3 regions of the Mediterraneibacter gnavus ATCC 29149 genome follow, and region 1 is predicted to be linked to each of the others. Evidence: a T-box and tRNA genes for the amino acid it is inferred to sense, from the RefSeq annotation. Region 1 holds a T-box; the other regions hold tRNA genes.
The links. A T-box is a leader RNA that pairs with one kind of tRNA and senses whether it is charged. The one in region 1 lies ahead of leuS (leucine--tRNA ligase), so its partner is inferred to be a tRNA-Leu.

Region 1 (6,921 bases):
GTAACAAGTGTTAAATTCAACAAAAAGTTAATGTCTTATGAATTAGAAATTAGTACATCAAAAGGAACATTGGCTTTTAAAGTGAACAAAACAATGGTGGGTGCTTCATGGCATAAAGAAAATTTAGCTACAATTTTAAAAAGTTTATAAGTTTTTCAAAAATTCATATCTATACATATAAAGCAGTTAGTCTTAGGATTGACTGCTTTTTTCATACCCAGAAAGGAGTGAACGATTTATGCGTAAGATTTTGAACAAAGGACACCGTATCAGAGCCAGCGACAAGCACCTTGTTTACCACTTTACAATAGGGACACTTTCAGCATATTCAATAAGCGTGTAATTTGGATTCTGTTCAGCTACTTTCAATAAATGTACCTCTGATAAATTCAAGTCAAGAATTCTATGTTGTTTGTGTTCTAAACTAAGATATGCTTTTATGAAGTTTTGAAATTCGCATAAAATTTTTTCGTAGTTCATTTTACCACCTCTTTTTTGTTAATATACTTAACAAAATATCATATGCATCAAAAAATGTCAACTATATACTATCCAGTTTTTCGCCAACAAAAAAGACAGCCCTCCTCAGCTTACCAAGCACATGGAGTTCTGTCTTTTCTATTCACATTGTTTATTTCATTACAATATTAATAATCTTCTTCGGAACATAAATTTCCTTAATCACATTTCCTGTCAGTTTATCTGCAATCGCTTCTTTTCCTGCTGCAATCGCTTCTTCTTTGGAGATATCTGCTGCGATACTGATCACGGCTTTTGTCTTTCCGTTAATCTGTACCGGAACTTCGATCTCATCGTCTTTCATCTGTGCCTCATCGTATGTCGGCCAGCCTGCTTTGAAGATTGTCTCTGTATGTCCGAGCTGCTCCCATATCTCCTCTGCAAAATGAGGTGCAAATGGAGAAAGCAGGACTGCGATCGTCTCCAGCGTTTCTTTATCGATTCCGCCTTCTTTCTTTGCGATCTCGATAAACTTGTTGTTGTACTCCATAAATCCGGAGATAACGGTATTCAGACTGAAGCTCTCCAGACGCATGGTGATATCTGCTACCATTCTGTGACGCTGTTTGATCATCTCTTTTGTTGCCTGTACTTCATTTTCTTTGCTGTCCATCAGCAGATTCCACAGACGTTTCAGGAAGCGGTTGACACCGTCGATTCCACGGTCATCCCACTCTGCATCCAACTCCGGCGGTCCCACGAACAATTCATACATTCTCAAAGAGTCACATCCGTAGTCGCGTACCAGATCATCCGGAGATACGACATTTCCTTTGGACTTACTCATCTTGATTCCGTTCTTTCCTGTGATCATTCCCTGGTTGAACAGCTTGTGGAATGGTTCATCAAAGTCTACAACTCCGATGTCATGCAGGAATTTTGTATAGAAACGAGAGTACAGAAGATGCAGTACCGCATGCTCTACACCACCGATATACATATCTACCGGAAGCATCTCGTCCGCTTTTTCTCTGGAAACCAGTTCTTTGTCATTGTGACTGTCCACATAACGCAGGAAGTACCAGGAAGAACCAGCCCACTGAGGCATGGTATTTGTCTCACGTTTTGCGTCTTTTCCACAAACCGGACACTTGCAGTTTACCCACTCTTCGATTCCGGCAAGCGGTGACTCTCCAGTTCCTGTCGGTTCATAAGAATCTACATCCGGCAGACGCAGCGGCAGCTCTTCTTCCGGTACCGGCACTGCTCCACATTCCGGACAGTGTACAATCGGAATCGGCTCTCCCCAATAACGCTGACGGGAGAATACCCAATCACGCAGCTTATAGTTTACAGTTGCTTTTCCAATTCCACGCTCTTCAATGATATGTGGAGCTTCTTTCTTGAGAACGGCTGATTCCATTCCGTTCCACTCTCCGGAATTGATCATAGTTCCAACAGCATCTGTGTATGCCTCTTCCATATTTTCGATTTCCTGTCCGTCTTTTGCAATGACCTGAATGATCGGGATCTCGAATTTTTTTGCAAATGCAAAGTCACGGTCATCATGTGCAGGTACACACATAATTGCTCCTGTACCATAATCTGCCAGTACATAATCAGACAGCCAAATCGGTACTTTTGCACCGTTGATCGGATTGATCGCATAACTTCCCGTAAACACACCTGTCTTTTCCTTATCCTGCATACGGTCTACGTTGGACTTCATGGAAGCATCATAAATATACTGCTCCACCGCTTCTCTTGTCTCGTCTGTCGCAAGTTCTTTTGCAAGTGCATGTTCCGGCGCAAGTACCATGAATGTTGCACCGTGTAAGGTATCCGGACGTGTTGTATAAACGGTGATCTTGTCGTCTCTTCCATCCACCTGGAAATCTACTTCTGCACCGTAAGATTTTCCGATCCAGTCAGCCTGCATTTTCTTTACTTTTTCCGGCCAGTCCAGTTTGTCGAGATCGTTCAAAAGACGGTCTGCATATTTTGTGATACGCAGCATCCACTGACGCAGATTTTTCTTTGTAACATCTGTTCCGCAACGCTCACATTTTCCATTCACAACCTCTTCGTTTGCCAGACCTGTTTTGCAGGATGGGCACCAGTTGATCGGGAACTCTTTCTCATATGCAAGACCTTCTTTGAACATTTTCACAAAGATCCACTGTGTCCATTTGTAGAAATTCGGATCTGTTGTGTTAACTTCCATATCCCAGTCATACAATGCTGCGATCTCATTGATCTGACGTTTGATGTTTGCTACGTTCTCTGCTGTGGATTTTGCAGGATGAACTCCCATCTTGATCGCATAGTTCTCAGCCGGAAGACCGAATGCATCCCATCCCATCGGATGTACAATATAATATCCCTGCTGTAATTTGTAACGGCTCCAGACATCAGAGATCACATATCCTCTCCAGTGCCCGACATGCAGACCGTTTCCTGACGGATACGGGAACATATCCAGACAATAATATTTTTCTTTTTTCTCTCCGTTGTCCCTGAATCTTGGATTTACCGGATTTTCCTGCCATTTATCATGCCATTTTTTCTCGATTGCTTTGTGGTTGTAAACAATTTTTGCACCCATTTCGCATATCCTCCTTTGATTTCTAAAAAAGCCTTTTCATCTCAATTAAGAGACGAAAAGGCTTTTATCTTCCGTGGTACCACTCTTCTTCATCTGCAAACATACAGATGCACTCATTACTTCTGTAACGGGAAGGCCCGCTTTTTCCTACTTTTCCATCCTGGGTGTTCAGAAAAAGAACTCCGAGGGGAGTTGGGAGAACGCTGTTTCCTGCCTCGCACCATCCGGCAGGTCTCTGAAAAACCTCAGACTCTTACTATTCCTCATCAACATTTCTTTCATATGTTTCCTTATTATAAGAAGAATCATAAAATAAGTCAAGTGGATTCTGCTGATTTCTCTCTATTTCATCCTCGCAAAATAATCTTTCGTTTCTTTGACCACCACATTGCTGAGCACAAGCAGTGCGATCAGGTTCGGAAGCGCCATCAGCGCATTGAAGATATCTGCGATGTTCCACACTGCCGCAACCGTCATATATGGTCCGATAAATACAGCCAGAATATACAGCCAGCGATAAGTCATCACTACTTTTTTATTCCGGTTGAACAGATATTCCATACACCGTTCTCCATAGTAATTCCAGCCGAGAATCGTAGTAAATGCAAAGAATACCAGACAAAGCATCAGAATAAAGGATGCAACTGCCGGCGCAAACGGCAGCCCCTTCTGAAATGCTGCCATCGTGATCTCCACACCTTCCAGATTCGGATCATTCCATGTTCCTGCTAAGACCACGGAAATTCCGGTCATTGTGCAAATTATGATTGTATCAATAAATGTACCTGTCATAGACACCAGTCCCTGACGCACAGGTTCTTTTGTTACTGCAGCCGCTGCCGCGATCGGCGCACTACCAAGACCCGCCTCATTGGAAAAGATTCCCCTTGCGATTCCTTTCTGCATGGCCACGACCATGGTTCCCATCGCGCCGCCTGCCAGTGCACTTCCGGTAAATGCAGATTTCACAATCGTTACGATCGCTGCCGGGATTTCTGTAATATGTGTGATCATAATGATCAGAACAAACACCACGTACAATACCGCCATAAACGGAACTACAATTTCGGATACTTTTGCAATTCGTTTCAGTCCTCCGATCACGACCAGACCGACACAGACTGTCAGAATAATACAAGTAATCACAGTTGCCCATGAATATGTATTTCCAAACATCTGCACGGCATTCTCTGTATTCGGATCAAAGAAATTCTTCACTGCAGATGCAATACTGTTTACCTGGGTAAACGTACCGATTCCAAACAACCCGACTCCGGCTCCGAAAAATGCAAATATTTTTGCCAGCCAGCGCCAGTTTTTTCCCATTCCGTTTTCAATATAATAGAACGGTCCGCCAAGAACATGCCCTTCTTTGTCGATTGTCCGGTATTTGATTGCAAGAAGCCCTTCTGCATACTTCGTTGCCATTCCGAAAAATGCTGCCACCACCATCCAGAACAGTGCGCCCGGTCCGCCTGCCGCAATCGCAGTCGCTACTCCGGTAATATTTCCGGTTCCGATCGTTGCAGAAAGCGCCGTACAAAGTGCTCCAAAGCTGGTCACTTCCCCATGTCCTTCTTCTTCATTTTTTACCATGAATCTGAGTGCTTTCGGCAGATGCCGAATCTGAAGTCCGCCAAGGCGAACGGTTAAATAGATACCTGTTGTCAGGATCAGAATAATGAGCGGCAGTCCCCATATCCGGTCATCCACCCATTTGATCGCTGTGTCGATTTGATTGTAGATTTGTGCTAACATACTTTCTTTCCTCCATCCTTTTGCCTGAGAGATTCTCAGCAAAACCGCATCCAGATCATGCGTCTGCTGATTACACCTTCGGCGCTCTTTTTTCAGAGACTCTCCTGAGTTTAGTGTTTTACAACACTAAAGTAAAGAATAGCATGGTTTTGAAAAGAATGCAAGCCATTTTCTGATTTTCCATTTTAGAAAAACTAATCAATGTTTATAAGTAAAATGCAGAGGGAATACAGACATCGCTCCCTCTGCTTTTTTCTATCCCAGCGCCACATCCAGAATCATCATCAGTGTGAACCCTGCTGCAACACCGATTGTTCCTACATTGGTATGTTTTCCGTTTTGTGCCTCCGGAATCAACTCTTCCACTACAACATAAATCATAGCGCCTGCCGCAAAAGAGAGAAAATATGGCAGAAGCGGAACTACAAGCCCCGTCAGCCAGATTGTCAGAAATGCGGCGATCGGCTCTACAATCCCTGACAGTGTTCCATACACAAACGCCCTCAGTTTTGTAATTCCCTGCGCCCTTAACGGCATGGAAATAATCGCTCCCTCCGGAAAATTCTGAATGGCGATTCCGGCAGACAATACAAATGCCCCTGTCATTGTTATCAGTACATTATCCGAAAGAACTCCGGCAAAGGTCACACCCACTGCCATTCCTTCCGGAATATTGTGCAGCGTCACTGCGAGCATCAACATTGTTGTTTTTCGAAGTGATGCCTGAATCCCTTCCGGCTCCGATTCCTGAAAGTGCTGGTGAGGTGTCACCGTGTCCAGCAAAAGCAGAAAGCCAATCCCAAGCAGAAACCCTGCCGCTGCAGGAATCCATGCAATCTGTCCGCCTTCCTCTGCCATCTCGATGGCCGGGATTAAAAGCGACCAGACAGATGCTGCGATCATGACACCCGAAGCAAATCCAAGCAGACCTTTCTGCAGCTTTTCATTCATCTCTTTTCTCATGAAGAATACCATTGCTGCGCCAAGAGTTGTTCCTGCAAACGGCAGTAAAATTCCAAGTATTACATCCAAATTCATATGTTTCTCCCTTTCGTAATTCTTTTTTTCGATATGTTATCCTATGCTCAGGAGAAAACTTTGGTTCCGTTTAAATGCACATGGAAAAAGAATCCTTATACCGATGCCGTGATCAGTTCCTTTCCGGCTGCCCGGCATTCCTCCAACGCAGCATCATCCGGCGTCTCGTTTGCGATCACACCTTCTTCACAGATCAGATGTGCTCCCGCCTCTTCCATTCTCTGGCACCAGTCACGCATCCACTCTCCGTCACCCCAGCCGTAAGACCCAAACAAAAGTAGCTGCTTACCGGAGATCATCGGCTCCAGTTCTTCCACGAACGGCTCCATTTCGCTGTCTTCCAACTGCTCTGCTCCCATAGACGGGCAGCCGAGCGCAATTTTATCAAATTTTGAAATCGTATCCGCATCTGTCTGTCCAACCTCACATACCTCCGCGGTTCCTCCTGCTGCCTGAATCCCTTCTGCGACCGCCTGTGCCATTGCCTCTGTATTTCCTGTTCCACTCCAATATACTACTGCTGCATTCATGTGAATTCCTCCTTCATTATTGTGCGATTTCCCGGATACTTTTTCCGGCTAAAAATTCTCTGACCACTCCTTCTTTGGCCTGATCATAAGACTTGAAAATCATTTTTGCCCTGGACGGATTACTATATACTTTCCAATATCCGATCATAAGATACTTTCTTCCTTCATTGTGAATAAATCCTTCCACATCTTCCTTCGGATACCCTAAAAACACTCCGATTTCATGGGGAAATCCCAGTTTTCTGCTGCTTATCTGCCTCACTCTTTGAGCCAGTCTTTTGAGCATCTCATCCAGATTCCGCATATGATACCCATATGCCTCAAGCAGCCGCTGATTGTCAGGCAGCATCAGATGATACTCCAACTCACTCCGTCTGAAAAAGAAAACAAGACATCTGCTGTCCCTGCAGGACAGAATTCGATATTCTACCTCTGTCTCTTCAAAAATCTCCTGCAGCTCCTCACACATTTTCTGTTCCATTGTGATCACGCTGGATATCTTGATCCCCTTTAAAAAGGGGGCGCACTGCA
Region 2 (6,921 bases), 650 kb from region 1:
TCCTGAATCTGAGCGCGCACCCACTCGGCAGGCGCACTGGCTGCTCCGATGATCCCAAGCCCTCCGGCATTAGAAACTGCCGCTGCCAGATGACTCTCCGCAACCCAGGCCATACCTCCCTGTACAACAGGAGATTCAATCCCCAAAAGTGTGGTAATCTTTGTCTTCATGCCAGTATCCTTCCTTCTATTTGTGTGCTTCCAGATATTTTACAACGTCTCCTACTGTCTGAATCTGCTCCAGATCTTCCGACGGAATCTCTACCTCAAATGCTTCTTCAAACGCCATCACCATTTCAAACAGATCCAGAGAATCTGCTCCCAGATCTTCTTTAAAGGATGTCTCCTCTGTAATTGTTCCTGCGTCTGCTCCTAATGATTCTGCTGTAATTTCTTTGATTTTTTCTAACATAATTTTCTTCCTTTCTTTTACCATTCCAATAGACTTCCCGCCCAGGAAAGTCCTGCTCCAAATCCGGCAAGCACCAGCTTATCTCCCTTTTTGAGCAATCCTTTTTTGTTCCACTCATCCAGAAGAATGGGAATACTTGCCGCTGAGGTGTTTCCGTATTCCTGCAGGTTCATGGGAAATCTCGAAATATCCACTCCGGTCCGCTTTGCCGCAGCCTCAATGATCCTTCTGTTCGCCTGATGTAAAAAGAAATACGAAATTTCTTCTTTTTGGATCTGGGCTTTTTCAAGCAGCTCTTCCACAATTTCCGGCACCCTCCTGACTGCAAATTTAAATACGCTTTGTCCGTCCATCTGAATGTACGCTGCCTTTGCTTCATCCGGATGATCCCAGTTTTTTCTGTGCCGGCTGCATCCTGTCAGAACATCTCCTTTTGCGCCGTCCGAATGCGCAGCCTGCACAAACAGACCTTCCTTCGATTCGCGAAGCACCACAGCTCCGGCCCCGTCCCCGAACAAAATGCAGGTACTTCTGTCACTCCAGTCCACCATATGTGACATACTGTCCACACCGATCACCAGCACTGTCCTGTAAATTCCTGCCTGAATGTACGCCTGTGCAGTCTGAAGCGCAAACAAAAATCCACTGCACGCCGCATTCAGATCAAATCCCGCCGCATGCTCTGCATGAATCTCTCTTTGTACCTCACATGCCGTGCATGGAAAAACGTTCTCGGGTGTGGAGGTTGCCACCAGGATCAGATCCACATCCTCCGCCGGGATGTCTGACTGTGCAAGTGCTCTTTTCGCCGCCTCTGCCGCCATATACGAAGTCGTCTCATTCTCTGCAAGATGTCTTCTTGCAATTCCCGTCCGCTCGCGAATCCAGGCGTCATTCGTATCCACCAGATTTGCCAGCTCGTCATTTTCTACAATTCTGGCCGGCACATAGGAGCCGGTTCCGCATATTCTTCCTGTCATCTTTCTTCTCCATTATTTTTGTTTCAAAATATTTTTACTTTAAAATACTTTGATAGTCAAACTATATCACAAAAAATAAATTTGTCAATCCTGTTTTTTCATTTTTAACAGTAACCAATAAACTGTCACTCTCCCCTTTTCAAATTGAAAACAATTGTAATATTTCCACGCATACCGTATAATAGCCCTTGGTATTTTCTGCGCATTGCAAGCAACTCTTGCTTGCTAAAAAACGGCAATTCATTTACATTGATTACAAATTCAAGCGAAACAAGAAGAGCAAAAATGAATCTAATTTCTATTGCCATTGGCGGAATCTTCCTTTGCTTTGGAATCTCCTGTATTTTTCTAAAAGCTGTGTCAGTAGAATATATTGATACACAGGGGATTTTACATGAAAACTTTTTCTTACTGCCTGTTGGATTTTTATGTTTATTCTGCGGTTTTATCACATTTCTTACAATCGGCATAAGAAATATCTTCTGCAGAATAAAAAAGAAATTTTGTTCTTAGATACAGGAAGGCTGTGACTCCAAACAAGTCACAGCCTTATTACGTTAAAATCTTTCTTCCTAATCCGATCCATACACCCATACACTTCCAGTTCATAAATTCTGACTGCAATATCGGATCCCTGGGTCGGTTTTTCAATGGTTGCTCCATCTTGCACACAAAAATTTTTTGCCCTATAATAAAATGTAAACATTTTCAGGAAGGGGATTTATATGAATTCGATACAAAAAGAAAATCCGCTGGGTTATGAAAAACTGCCAAGGCTGCTGAAATCTTTTGCAGTCCCAAGCATTATCGCAATGCTTGTCAGTTCTTTGTATAACATCGTAGACCAGGTATTTATCGGCCAGGGAGTCGGCTATCTCGGTAATGCAGCTACTAATGTTGCGTTTCCTCTGACCACCATCTCTCTTGCCATCGCACTTCTGATCGGCATCGGAAGTGCTTCACTGTTTTCCCTGAATCTGGGAGCCGGCAAAAAAGAGGACGCCGCGCAGGTCGTAGGGACTGCATTTACAATGATGCTTGTCTTTGGTGTGATCTACGCCGTACTGATCGAGATTTTTCTCGTTCCGCTGCTCACCGCATTCGGTGCAACAGCCGAAATCATGCCATATGCCAAAGAATACACCCGGATCACCGCAATCGGTATGCCGTTTCTGATTGTCAACAATGGGATGAGCAACCTCGCCCGGGCAGACGGAAGTCCGAAATTTTCCATGACCTGTATGCTGATCGGTGCGATCATCAACACCATACTGGATCCGGTCTTTATTTTTATCTTTAAACTGGGAGTTGCAGGTGCTGCGTGGGCAACGATCATCGGACAGATTGTATCCTGTCTGGTTGCCGTCAGCTATTTAAAGCGATTCCGAAATGTGGAACTAAAAGCGCATTATTTCCGGCTTCACAGAAAGCTTTGTTTAAAAATCGCTTCCCTCGGCATGAGCAACAGTTTAAATCAGGTAGCGCTCACATTTGTACAGATCGTACTGAATAATTCACTGACCTATTATGGAGCACTTTCTCCTTACGGAAAAGAAATCCCGCTGGCAGCTTGTGGAATTGTTATGAAAACAAATGCGATCCTGCTGGCAGTCATCATCGGGATCTCTCAGGGCTCCCAGCCAATCATCGGGTTCAACTACGGTGCAAAACAGTATGATCGTGTCCGCGGCGTTTATAAACTGGCAATTCAGTGTAATCTGGTCATATCTCTGATTGGATTTCTTTTGTTCCAGCTGTGTCCACGCCAGATTATCTCCCTGTTCGGAACGGGAGATGCTCTTTATTTTGAGTTTGCCGTCAAATTTATGCGGATTTTCCTGTTTATGGTCCTCTTAAACGGCGTACAGTTATTATCATCCAATTTCTTTGCCGCAATCGGAAAACCAGTCAAAGGAATGCTGCTCTCCCTCACCCGTCAGGTTTTCTTCCTGATACCGCTGCTTTTCATTCTTCCGCTGTTTTTGGGAATCGACGGAATTATGTATGCGGGACCGGTAGCTGATGCCATTGCGTTCCTTACTTCTGTGTTCTTGATTTCACGCGAAATGAAGAAGATGAAACTGGCAGAAATAGCTAAATAATATGAATAATTCAAAAAAATAAAAAAATTTAGATTTTTTTGAATTTAGGGGTTTACAAATCGATTCCACTATGGTATTATACATCTTGTCAGGCGGACAGCCGACAAGAAACGCGGAAGTGGCGGAATGGCAGACGCGCTAGATTCAGGTTCTAGTGGGAGTTAATCCTGTGAGAGTTCAAGTCTCTTCTTCCGCACTGGATGAAAGACATTCGAGAGATCGAATGTCTTTTTTGTAATTTACCAATTTACTATTTTTCAATCTTTCCACTTCATCTCACATTGTACCTTCTATTATTTTATGATATTCTAAAAAAGAACATATGATATTAATTTTTCTCAATATGAATGGATGTGAATAATCATGACTACACGCAATTTTTATTGCGGAATCTGGAGTCTGTGCCTGATCCTGATTTTATGCCAAAAACCACTCCCCGCTTTTTTCGTTACAGCAGGAAATATCATCGGCGTCGTGATCGGACAATTCCTCGGTGATTTAATCCAGACAGAGAATATCAAAAAAAATCACAGATACTATGAATCCACAACAAATCTATGAACTGTACAATCATCCCGGAGTACCTCTGTGGCTGCTTGTCATCGTACTTTTTCTTATACTCGGTTTGATTACTGACTTATTTTTCAACAAATTTCATAAAAAGAGGGTATCACACGATCATCAAATCTGATGCTCGTGTGATACCCTCGCTCTCTATGTGCTCCTCTATTCTATCACAAACTCATAGACAATATCCTTTTGTGCACTGATGCGATACGGATCTTCCACATCACTGCCCCAACTGTCAATACCACCTACTCCACGTACTGATCCGCAGATGCAGACTACGGTTCTCCGCGGCAATGGAAGTTCTTCCTGATGCGTTGCATTTTCCAACTCTTCTGACGTATATGGGAGACAGGAAAATCCAAACTTTTCGCCGCATGCACGAAACGTAAGGCCGAATGTTTCTTCTGACGTATCCGAATTATTCAGCGTATCCTTTCGATATACCGTAACACATTCTGTCTCCATATGCATCCCGCATTCCTGGGGAACCAGATATGGCGTGACCGGAAGACCTTCCACTTCATATCTTCCATAAATTCCTCCCGCCATTCTGTCCGGATATGTTTCTCCTGACAGACCCTCATAGCAATATCCGACTGCCTTTGTCGGCATAATAAACCGCATTCCAAATACCGGCAGTTCCGGCAGTCCTTCTTTTCCATGATAATGAGCCAAAACATGTATTTTCCCATCTGCATGGACTGTATAGCTTACATCCACTGTAGTCGCAGGAACTGTGATGGTTTCATAGGTATATGTAAGCACCGCCTCCTGTACATATTCCTGATTGCTGTACACATTATTTTCCGGAGCATTGTGATTTTCTACCGCTTCTCCATCTGCCAAAAGCCGGAAACCGATACACTTTCGAAACTGATCTGCCCCCAGCCACATTCCTGATCTTAAAGGGAATCCGTTTCCTCTGTCATTATCCGTAGTCGCTCTCCAGAATGTGGGATACGGAGTTCGATACAGCCATTCCTTTCCTGCTTTTACAAGGGATTCCATTCCCCCTGTCTGTTTTGAGAAAATATAATGAAAATCCTCCCCATGAATTCCAACCGTCACATCTCCGAAGACGATTCTAAGTTTATTTCTGGAGTCCATAATAATATTTCACCTCCTGCATTGCCGGTTTTTCTGTTCGATCTGCAAATACGATTCCGTTTCCCGAAAATTCATAATCCGACGGACGGTCATCAAAATCTCCCCCATATCGAAGTACTTCACGACCGGTAATCTCATCTTTTACCAAAAGTGCCTGATCTATATAATCCCAAATGAAACCACCCTGATATTTTTCATACTGATCCAGCAGATCGATATACGATTTCATACCCCCAAGTGAGTTTCCCATATCATGCATATATTCACACAGGATAAACGGTTTTTTCGGCTCATTTTCCAGATATTCCCGAACACGTCCCGGCGGTGCATACATCTGGCTCTCTACATCGGAAATATTGTCTTCATAGTCTCTGTTTTGAAATACTCCTTCATAATGAACGAGACGCCCCAGGTCTCTCTTTTTATAATACGCATTCATTTCTTTGAGTACCTCTCCTGCATAGGATTCATTTCCAAGAGACCAGAATAACACAGATGTATGATTTTTAAACATTTCAAAATTCGATTTTACCCGATCCAAAACAACATCCTGCCAAAGCTCCACACTTCCCGGTACATTCCAGGACGGCTCAACCGATCCCATCTTCTGCCAGGATCCGTGACTTTCCAGATTTACCTCTGCCATCACATAAATTCCAGCTTCATCGCAGCGATAATACCAGGTTGTACGATCCGGATAATGACAGGTACGAACCGCATTGATATTGTTGCGTTTCATACATTCAATATCATAAATCTCATCGTTCTCTGAAATACATCTTCCACTTTTTGCATTCCACTCATGTCGGTTCACACCGTTTATGATCAGCCGTCTTCCATTTAGTTTTATTTTTCCATCCTCAATGCAAATCATTCGAAATCCCACCTGATAAGGAATGATCTCTATGAGATCTCCCTGTCCGTCAAAGATTCGGATTTCCACCTGATACAGCTTCGGATCATCACAATTCCAGAGTTGTACAGGTTCGTTGATCGTAAGATCCGCTCTGAAACTTTCTGATACGGAAGCTTCTTCTTTTGCAATCATCTGATGACCATCCAACAGACATATCTCTGCTCTGGCATCCGCATAGGATACGGTCTTTCCCTTTGTTGTTTTCAATTCTATTTCCATCGACGCCTGTCTGCCGTCCAGTGCACACTTTGGACGAATCCACAGATCAGACACATGTATATCCGGCAGTCCATATAAATTTACATCTCTGAACAATCCAAAGAATCGGAAAAAGTCCTGGTCTTCCAGAAAAGCCGCCGTACTTCGTTTATGTACCTCCACACACAGACGATTTCCGGTTTCTTTTACATACGGTGTAATGTCAAATTCAGACACGGTAAAACTGTCCTCCGCATATCCCACAAACTCACCGTTTATCCATACGTAAATTGCCTGCTCTGCCCCTTCAAAACTTAAGATCACCCTTTTTCCGATCAAGGCTTCCTCCAGATCAAAAAAAACGGACATAAGAACCTGTGGGATTATAAGAAGCTTCGCTGAACATCCCCTCTCCGATATGATTGCACGTCCCCGCAGGTCGGCGATATTCATGTCCTTCCCAGGGATACATGGTGTTGATATAATGAATTTTGTCATATCCCGCCAGCTCTATATGCTGCGGAACCTGAACTTCATCAAATTCAGAAATATCATAGTCATTTTCATAAAAGGAAACCGGACGTTTTTTTGCATTCACTGAATATTGGAATTTCCAGATTCCATTCAATGACTGTTT
Region 3 (6,921 bases), 790 kb from region 1:
GTAATCATGATTCCCATAGCAAGTGACATGGAATAAAAAAGCTGTCCCATTGCTGCCAGAACGGTCATGACTGAGAAGTTTGACATATTCGGAAGCAGATAGTATTTTAATCCGTCCATGGCACCGTCCATGGTCAGGACATAAATTGCAATCCCAACAGTCAGAACAGCAAGAATGGGCATCATCACTTTGCTGACTTTCTCAATTCCCTTTTCCACACCGAAGAGCACGACAAGTGCTGTCAGAGCAATGAACAGTGAGAACCAGAGAATCGGGGATGCTGTGCTTGCAGTGAATTCGGAAAAATAAGAATCACCGGATACAGTGGCAGCACCTTCTGTGATAAAAGCATAAAAGTATTTTAAAACCCATCCTCCGATTACTGAATAATAAGGAAGGATGATGATTGGAACGATTGCGGCAAGGATGCCTAAAAAGCCAAATCGTTTATCCAGTTTTTGGAAAGCGCCGATGGCACTCAAACCGGTCTTGCGTCCGATGGCGATCTCTGCTACCATTAGTGTAAATCCGAATGTGACCGCTAATATGATGTAGCAGATCAAAAAAGAACCTCCGCCATATTTTGCTGCCAGATACGGGAATCGCCAGATATTCCCAAGCCCTACGGCTGATCCGGCAGCGGCAAGAATAAAACCGATCTTGCCGGAAAAATTACTTCTGTTTGTTTTCATATAGAAACCTCCTCAACTCTTTCACTTTAGCCAGAACACTAAAAATAGATTGCGCTCTGTTATTAAGTGGTATTATGCCATGGATAGTGAAAAAAAACAAGTTAAATTAGTGAATTAAAGTGAAAAAGCAGTAAAGTTTTTAAAATAGAGAAAAGATGTTGACAGAAGCAGGAAAGTATGGTAAATTATATTTTGCGCAAAGCGAAAAACAAAGTAGAGTATCCACTCTCACCATAGCACAAGTGAGTGACTATTGGTCTGATATTGTTACATGCAGAAAGTTTCCTGTATAGGCTCTGTTATGTAGTGAGATTGGGTGGATATGAGATTCACTCTTTTTTTATGCTTGTGCGAAGGGAAACCTAAGGGAAATTCATTTGACGGAGGTATACGACCATTAGCGATTTAATGATTAACGAGCAGATCAGAGACAGAGAAGTCCGTCTGATTGGCGAGGATGGGGAACAGTTAGGAATTATGTCATCCAGAGAGGCAATGAAACTTGCCGCTGAAGCAAATCTGGATCTTGTAAAGATTGCGCCGACTGCGAAGCCGCCGGTATGCAAGATTATCGATTACGGTAAATACAAGTACGAACAGACAAGAAAAGAAAAAGAAGCTAAGAAAAAGCAGAAAACTGTAGAAGTAAAAGAAGTGCGTTTATCACCGAATATTGATACAAACGACCTGAATACAAAGGTGAACAATGCGAAGAAGTTCATCGGAAAAGGAAATAAAGTAAAGGTTACCTTGCGTTTCCGCGGAAGAGAAATGGCACACGTACAGTCAAGCAAGCACATTCTGGATGATTTTGCGGCATTGCTTGAAGATGTGGCAGTTGTTGAAAAACCGGCAAAAATGGAAGGACGCAGCATGAGCATGGTTTTAACTGAAAAACGTTAAAATAAAAAAATACGGACATATGTCCAGCAGGGCAGTACATTAAAGGAGGAATTTATCATGCCAAAAATTAAAACAAATAGAGCGGCAGCAAAACGCTTCAAAAAAACAGGTACAGGAAAACTGAAAAGAAATAAAGCTTACAAGAGCCATATCTTAACAAAGAAGTCTACAAAGAGAAAGAGAAATCTCAGACAGGCTACAATTACTGATGCTACAAATGTAAAGAACATGAAGAAAGTTTTACCATATCTGTAAGATTTGTAAAAGTAATAAGAGGAGGATTAAGAAATGGCAAGAATTAAAGGCGGAATGAACGCTAAGAAGAAACATAATAGAACATTGAAGTTAGCAAAAGGATACAGAGGAGCACGTTCTAAACAGTACAGAGTTGCAAAACAGTCTGTAATGAGAGCTCTCACATCTGCTTACGCAGGAAGAAAAGAGCGCAAACGTCAGATGAGACAGCTTTGGATTGCACGTATCAATGCAGCTGCAAGAATGAATGGATTATCTTACAGCAAATTTATGCACGGACTGAAAGTTGCAGGCGTAGATATGAACAGAAAAATGCTTGCTGAGCTTGCAGTAAGTGATAAAGAAGGATTTGCAACATTAGCAGAGCTTGCAAAATCTAAACTTGCTTAATAGAAAGACAAAAAAGATGAGAGATCGATGGAAAAAGTCGATCTCTTTTTTGTTCGAAGAAGAAAGTGACACTGTCAGATGAGAAATTGCAAAGAGGAATTGCGCAGTTTCTAAAAGTCTGATTATAATGAAAAAGAGAAATAATATAAATTATTCAAAAAATTAGAAAAATTTAAAAAATCAGTTGACATTTTTGCGTATCAGTAGTATTATACTAAATGTAGCGTGTGGTGAACAAAACAGGCTATGGTAAGCGGAAGTGTCGGAACTGGCAGACGAGCAAGACTAAGGATCTTGTGATCAATGCGATCGTGTGGGTTCAAGTCCCATCTTCCGCATAATGAGAGAAGCATTTACAGGAAACTGTAAGTGCTTTTGTTTTATGGGATTAGGATATCTAAGGTTACTGGTAGGAGAATTACAAAGGTATTGACGGCTGGAAACTACCTTTTGCCATAGAAGGAGAGAAGAGTATCTTTGATGGGTTGGAAATTTCAAAAGATACAAAGCTTTGTGAAGCGTATATGGGGAAATATCCGGTTATTTCAATTTCCCTTAAAGGAATCAATGCTGCTGCTTATGAGGATGCATTTGATTTTGCAGTTCAGATTATGCAAAGAACAGCGGAAGAATTCCAGTTTCTATCAGATAGTGAATACCTGAGCGAACATGATAAATCTGTATATAGAGAACTTTTGGACAGTAATATGAGCGAAACTGTATTTTGCGGTGGACTGAAAATATTGTCAAAATTATTAGAGAAGCATTATAGATTAAAAGTAATTCTTTTAATTGATGAATATGATGTTCCATTAGCAAAGGCATTTGAAAATGGGTATTATGAGCAAATGATATTTCAAGACTATGTAAATGTGTTTCCGGAAAACTATTGGATCAACACCAGCAGTAATGATGCCGTCAAGAAATTTATTCAAATGTCCGACAATCTTAAAACCAAGCGTGAGATTGAAACTCTGCTTGCCGGCGGGGAAATCATAAAAGAGATTCATCAGGAGCTGATCTATCCGGAAATGTATCAGTCTTTAGAGAACGTCTGGAGTCTTTTATTTATGACGGGATATTTAACGCAGCGTGGAAGTGGAAGGGTTGATGCAAAGCCGTAGCGTTACCTGGAGTATAGAAAAACTCCTATGTTATAATTTGTTGAAACTATTAAAAACAAAGAACATGAAAATTATAAACAAAAAAGGTATGATTCCGAACATGGAATCATACCTTTTTATAATATGCGGAAGATGGGACTTGAACCCACACAAGCGCAATGCTTACAAGATCCTTAGTCTTGCTCGTCTGCCAGTTCCGACACTTCCGCTCATTGCGATGAAAAACTTACGTGAAGCACATCACTTTTAGTATAATACTATAGAGTTTTTAAAATGTCAACTATAAATTTGAAAAAAGTGTGTGATATAAAATTGACAATTCTGTGAAACGTGATATACTAATAGAAAGTTTACAAGTAAACAAATGGAGGTGGAAAAATGAGCGCAGAGATGACAGTGGAAGGTATGATTTCTGTGTTTATGAAGATCAGGAAAGTGTATGCAGATGAGTTTGGGAGAATGTTGGGAAATGAGACATATTCTCCGAATGAAATATCAATTTTGCTGTTTTTGGCAAATAATCCTTCAATCGATACGAACAGTCAGTTATGTACATGTCTCGGCGTTTCCAAGGCGCTTGTATGCAGAAGTGTAGATGCGCTGCTGGGGAAGGAGATGATCATCAGTGTGGCAGATGACCATGATAAGAGAGTGCAGCATCTAAAGCTGACAGAACATGCACTTCCTGTGATCGAACAGCTTGGAGGAATCAAGCGGAAGATCGATCAGGAGATCCTTGAGGGGATTCCCGAAGAGGATATTGCAAATATGGCCAATACAATGGAGAAGATTTTTGCGCGATTTGAAGAACGGGCAAAAGGGAAGGAGTCATCATTATGAAACTGAAAATGTCAAAAGAGGTGGATCTGGGGAAGGAGCCGATCGGACACTTGTTATTCGTACTGGCAGTGCCTTCTATTATCTCACAGGTGGTCAATGCACTTTATAATATGGTGGACAGGATGTATATCGGACATATTCCGGGAGAGGGTGCGGCAGCACTTACCGGACTTGGTGTATGTTTTCCGGTTATTATGATCGTCTCTGCATTTGCGGCACTGATGGGAATGGGAGGCGCACCAAGAGCCAGTATTCTGATGGGAAAAAAGGATAATGAGGGTGCAGAGAAGATACTGGGAAACTGTTTTTCTGCACTGGTGATTACCGCTGTTGTTTTGACAGCTCTGGTGCTTGTATTTAAGCGTCCTTTACTGATGATGTTTGGCGCCAGTGAGAATACCATCGGATATGCAGAAAGCTATCTGAATATCTATGCGGTAGGAACAATCTTTGTACAGCTCACGCTGGGACTGAATGCTTTTATCGCAGCACAGGGATTTTCCAAGATCAGCATGATGACTGTGGTGATCGGAGCGGTGACGAATATTGTTCTGGATCCGATCTTTATTTTTGGATTTGATATGGGAGTACAGGGAGCCGCGCTGGCAACAGTTCTCTCACAGGCGATCAGCGCAGTCTGGGCGATCCGTTTCCTGTCTGGAAAAGATACGGTCCTGAGACTGAAAAAAGAGAATTTTAAGATCAAAAAAGAGATCATGCTGCCTTGTATCGGCCTGGGAGCAGCGCCGTTTATCATGCAGTCTACAGAGAGTATCCTGGTATTGTGTTTTAATTCTTCGTTATTAAAATACGGCGGGGACCTGGCGGTAGGTGCGATGACGATCCTGTCCAGTGTGATGCAGTTTGCGATGCTGCCGCTGCAGGGACTGACGCAGGGAGGACAGCCGATCATCAGTTATAACTTCGGAGCGAATAATGCAGAACGTGTGAGAAAAGGCTTCCGCTTTCTGCTGATTTCTGCGGTAGTTTATGCGGCAGGTATCTGGGCAGTTTCGGAGTTTGCTCCTGGCGTGTTTGTGACAATTTTTACAAATGACCCGCAGCTGGCAGAGTTTGCAAAATGGGCGATGCGTATCTACATGGCGGCAGTGGTACTGATGGGAGCGCAGATCGCCTGCCAGCAGACATTTATTGCATTTGGAAATTCTAAAATTTCTGCATTTCTGGCAATGTTCAGAAAGATTATTGTTCTGATCCCGCTGATCTATATTCTTCCGGTATTTCTGGAGGATCATGTACAGGCAGTATTTCTGGCAGAGCCGATCGCGGATGTGATCGCAGTGGTGACAACGCTGCTCTTGTTCAGAAAGAATTTTAAAAAAGTACTTTCAGAGATGAAACAGAAATCAGAAACGCAAGATGTCTGATTTTTGAGCAAAATCAGCATGGAGGGTGATCGTCAGCCGTTACGAAAAGAAAAACCACATGGATTTTATGAAATACAGTGTATTTCACAGAAGTCCGTGCGGTTTTTTCTGGTTTCAGGATAAAAAAGAAACAGATGGGAAAACTAAGACAGAAAGGATCGGGAGGGCAAATCATGTTAGAAAAAGTAGATTTGACAATGAAGATGGAAAAAAGTGAATACAAGGCAAAAATGACTGCTTTGAAGCTGCAGATGGGAAAACTTCAGAGACAGTGTAAGGAAATGGGGCTTCCGATCATGATTGTATTTGAAGGATTTGATGCCGCAGGAAAAGGAATGCAGATCGGAAAACTGATTCAGAGTCTGGATCCGAGGGGATTTGAAGTATTTACGGTGAAAGAGGAGACAAAAGAGGAAGCGATGCACCCTTTTTTGTGGCGGTTTTGGACGAAGACACCGCAAAGAGGCCGGATGGCAGTATATGATGGAAGCTGGTATATTAAGGTGCTCAGTGACCGGTTTGAAAAGAAAATGCGAGAATCGGAAATAGAAAACTGCTATCGCTCGATCTGTTCCTTTGAAAAACAGATCACGGAGGACGGGACACTTCTGATTAAATTGTTTTTGGATATCGATCAAAAGGAACAGAAAAAACGGTTTGATAAACTCATGGAGTCTAAAGATACGGCGTGGCGTGTGACAAAGGCAGATCTGAAGAAAAATGAAAAGTATGATCAGTATCAGGAAATGATAGAAGAAATGCTGCAGAGGACAGATACGGAATATGCCCCCTGGACGATTGTGGAGGCTACAGACAGACGCTATGCAACAGTCAAAATCTACACCGTGATCACGCAGATGCTGACAGCAGGGATTGACAACAGGCGCAGGGAGATTGCAAGGGAGACGGCGGCAGAGGTGATCCGGGAAGTGGAAAAAGAGGCGTCTGAGAATAGAAGTCTGATAGATGGAGCAACAAAAGGGTTTCAGGAATCTGTGCTGGCAAAAGTGGACTTAAGTTTGTGTTGTGACAGGAAAACGTATCGGAAAAAGCTCAAAGAATATCAGAAAAAGATCGAGAAGCTGCATGGAGAGCTGTATCAGAAGCGCATTCCGGTGGTAATCGGGTTTGAAGGCTGGGATGCTGCCGGAAAAGGAGGAGCGATCAAGCGGCTGACAGAAAAGATGGATGCCAGGGGATATGTGGTGAATCCTACAGCGGCGCCGAATGATCTGGAGAAAGCACATCATTATCTCTGGAGATTCTGGAAAAACATGCCAAAGGACGGGCATATCGCAATTTTTGACAGAACCTGGTACGGCAGGGTGA

Region 2: it has a tRNA-Leu gene. The T-box ahead of leuS (leucine--tRNA ligase) is inferred to sense a tRNA for this amino acid. The anticodon was not compared.
Region 3: it has a tRNA-Leu gene. The T-box ahead of leuS (leucine--tRNA ligase) is inferred to sense a tRNA for this amino acid. The anticodon was not compared.

Annotation. Positions count from the first base shown of each region.
Region 1 is NZ_CP043051.1:535-7,455, forward strand. It holds gene FXV78_RS00010 (hypothetical protein) at 295-480, opposite strand; gene leuS (leucine--tRNA ligase) at 632-3,064, opposite strand; T-box leader at 3,110-3,343, opposite strand; gene FXV78_RS00020 (alanine/glycine:cation symporter family protein) at 3,407-4,822, opposite strand; glycine riboswitch at 4,825-4,939, opposite strand; gene FXV78_RS00025 (ZIP family metal transporter) at 5,078-5,860, opposite strand; gene FXV78_RS00030 (flavodoxin) at 5,956-6,390, opposite strand; gene FXV78_RS00035 (DUF3793 family protein) at 6,407-6,921, opposite strand, start outside.
Region 2 is NZ_CP043051.1:645,834-652,754, forward strand. It holds gene fabK (enoyl-[acyl-carrier-protein] reductase FabK) at 1-170, opposite strand, end outside; gene FXV78_RS03245 (acyl carrier protein) at 187-411, opposite strand; gene FXV78_RS03250 (beta-ketoacyl-ACP synthase III) at 429-1,391, opposite strand; gene FXV78_RS18760 (hypothetical protein) at 1,517-1,699, opposite strand; gene FXV78_RS18765 (DUF3955 domain-containing protein) at 1,677-1,904, shown strand; gene FXV78_RS03260 (MATE family efflux transporter) at 2,117-3,493, shown strand; tRNA gene FXV78_RS03265 (tRNA-Leu) at 3,606-3,689, shown strand; gene FXV78_RS03270 (beta-galactosidase small subunit) at 4,220-5,170, opposite strand; partial or broken gene FXV78_RS03275 (glycoside hydrolase family 2 TIM barrel-domain containing protein) at 5,154-6,921, opposite strand, start outside.
Region 3 is NZ_CP043051.1:2,760,684-2,767,604, forward strand. It holds gene FXV78_RS13675 (sodium-dependent transporter) at 1-692, opposite strand, end outside; gene infC (translation initiation factor IF-3) at 1,101-1,595, shown strand; gene rpmI (50S ribosomal protein L35) at 1,653-1,850, shown strand; gene rplT (50S ribosomal protein L20) at 1,884-2,240, shown strand; tRNA gene FXV78_RS13695 (tRNA-Leu) at 2,494-2,578, shown strand; partial or broken gene FXV78_RS13700 (AAA family ATPase) at 2,690-3,337, shown strand; tRNA gene FXV78_RS13705 (tRNA-Leu) at 3,489-3,573, opposite strand; gene FXV78_RS13710 (MarR family winged helix-turn-helix transcriptional regulator) at 3,743-4,204, shown strand; gene FXV78_RS13715 (MATE family efflux transporter) at 4,201-5,592, shown strand; gene pap (polyphosphate:AMP phosphotransferase) at 5,766-6,921, shown strand, end outside.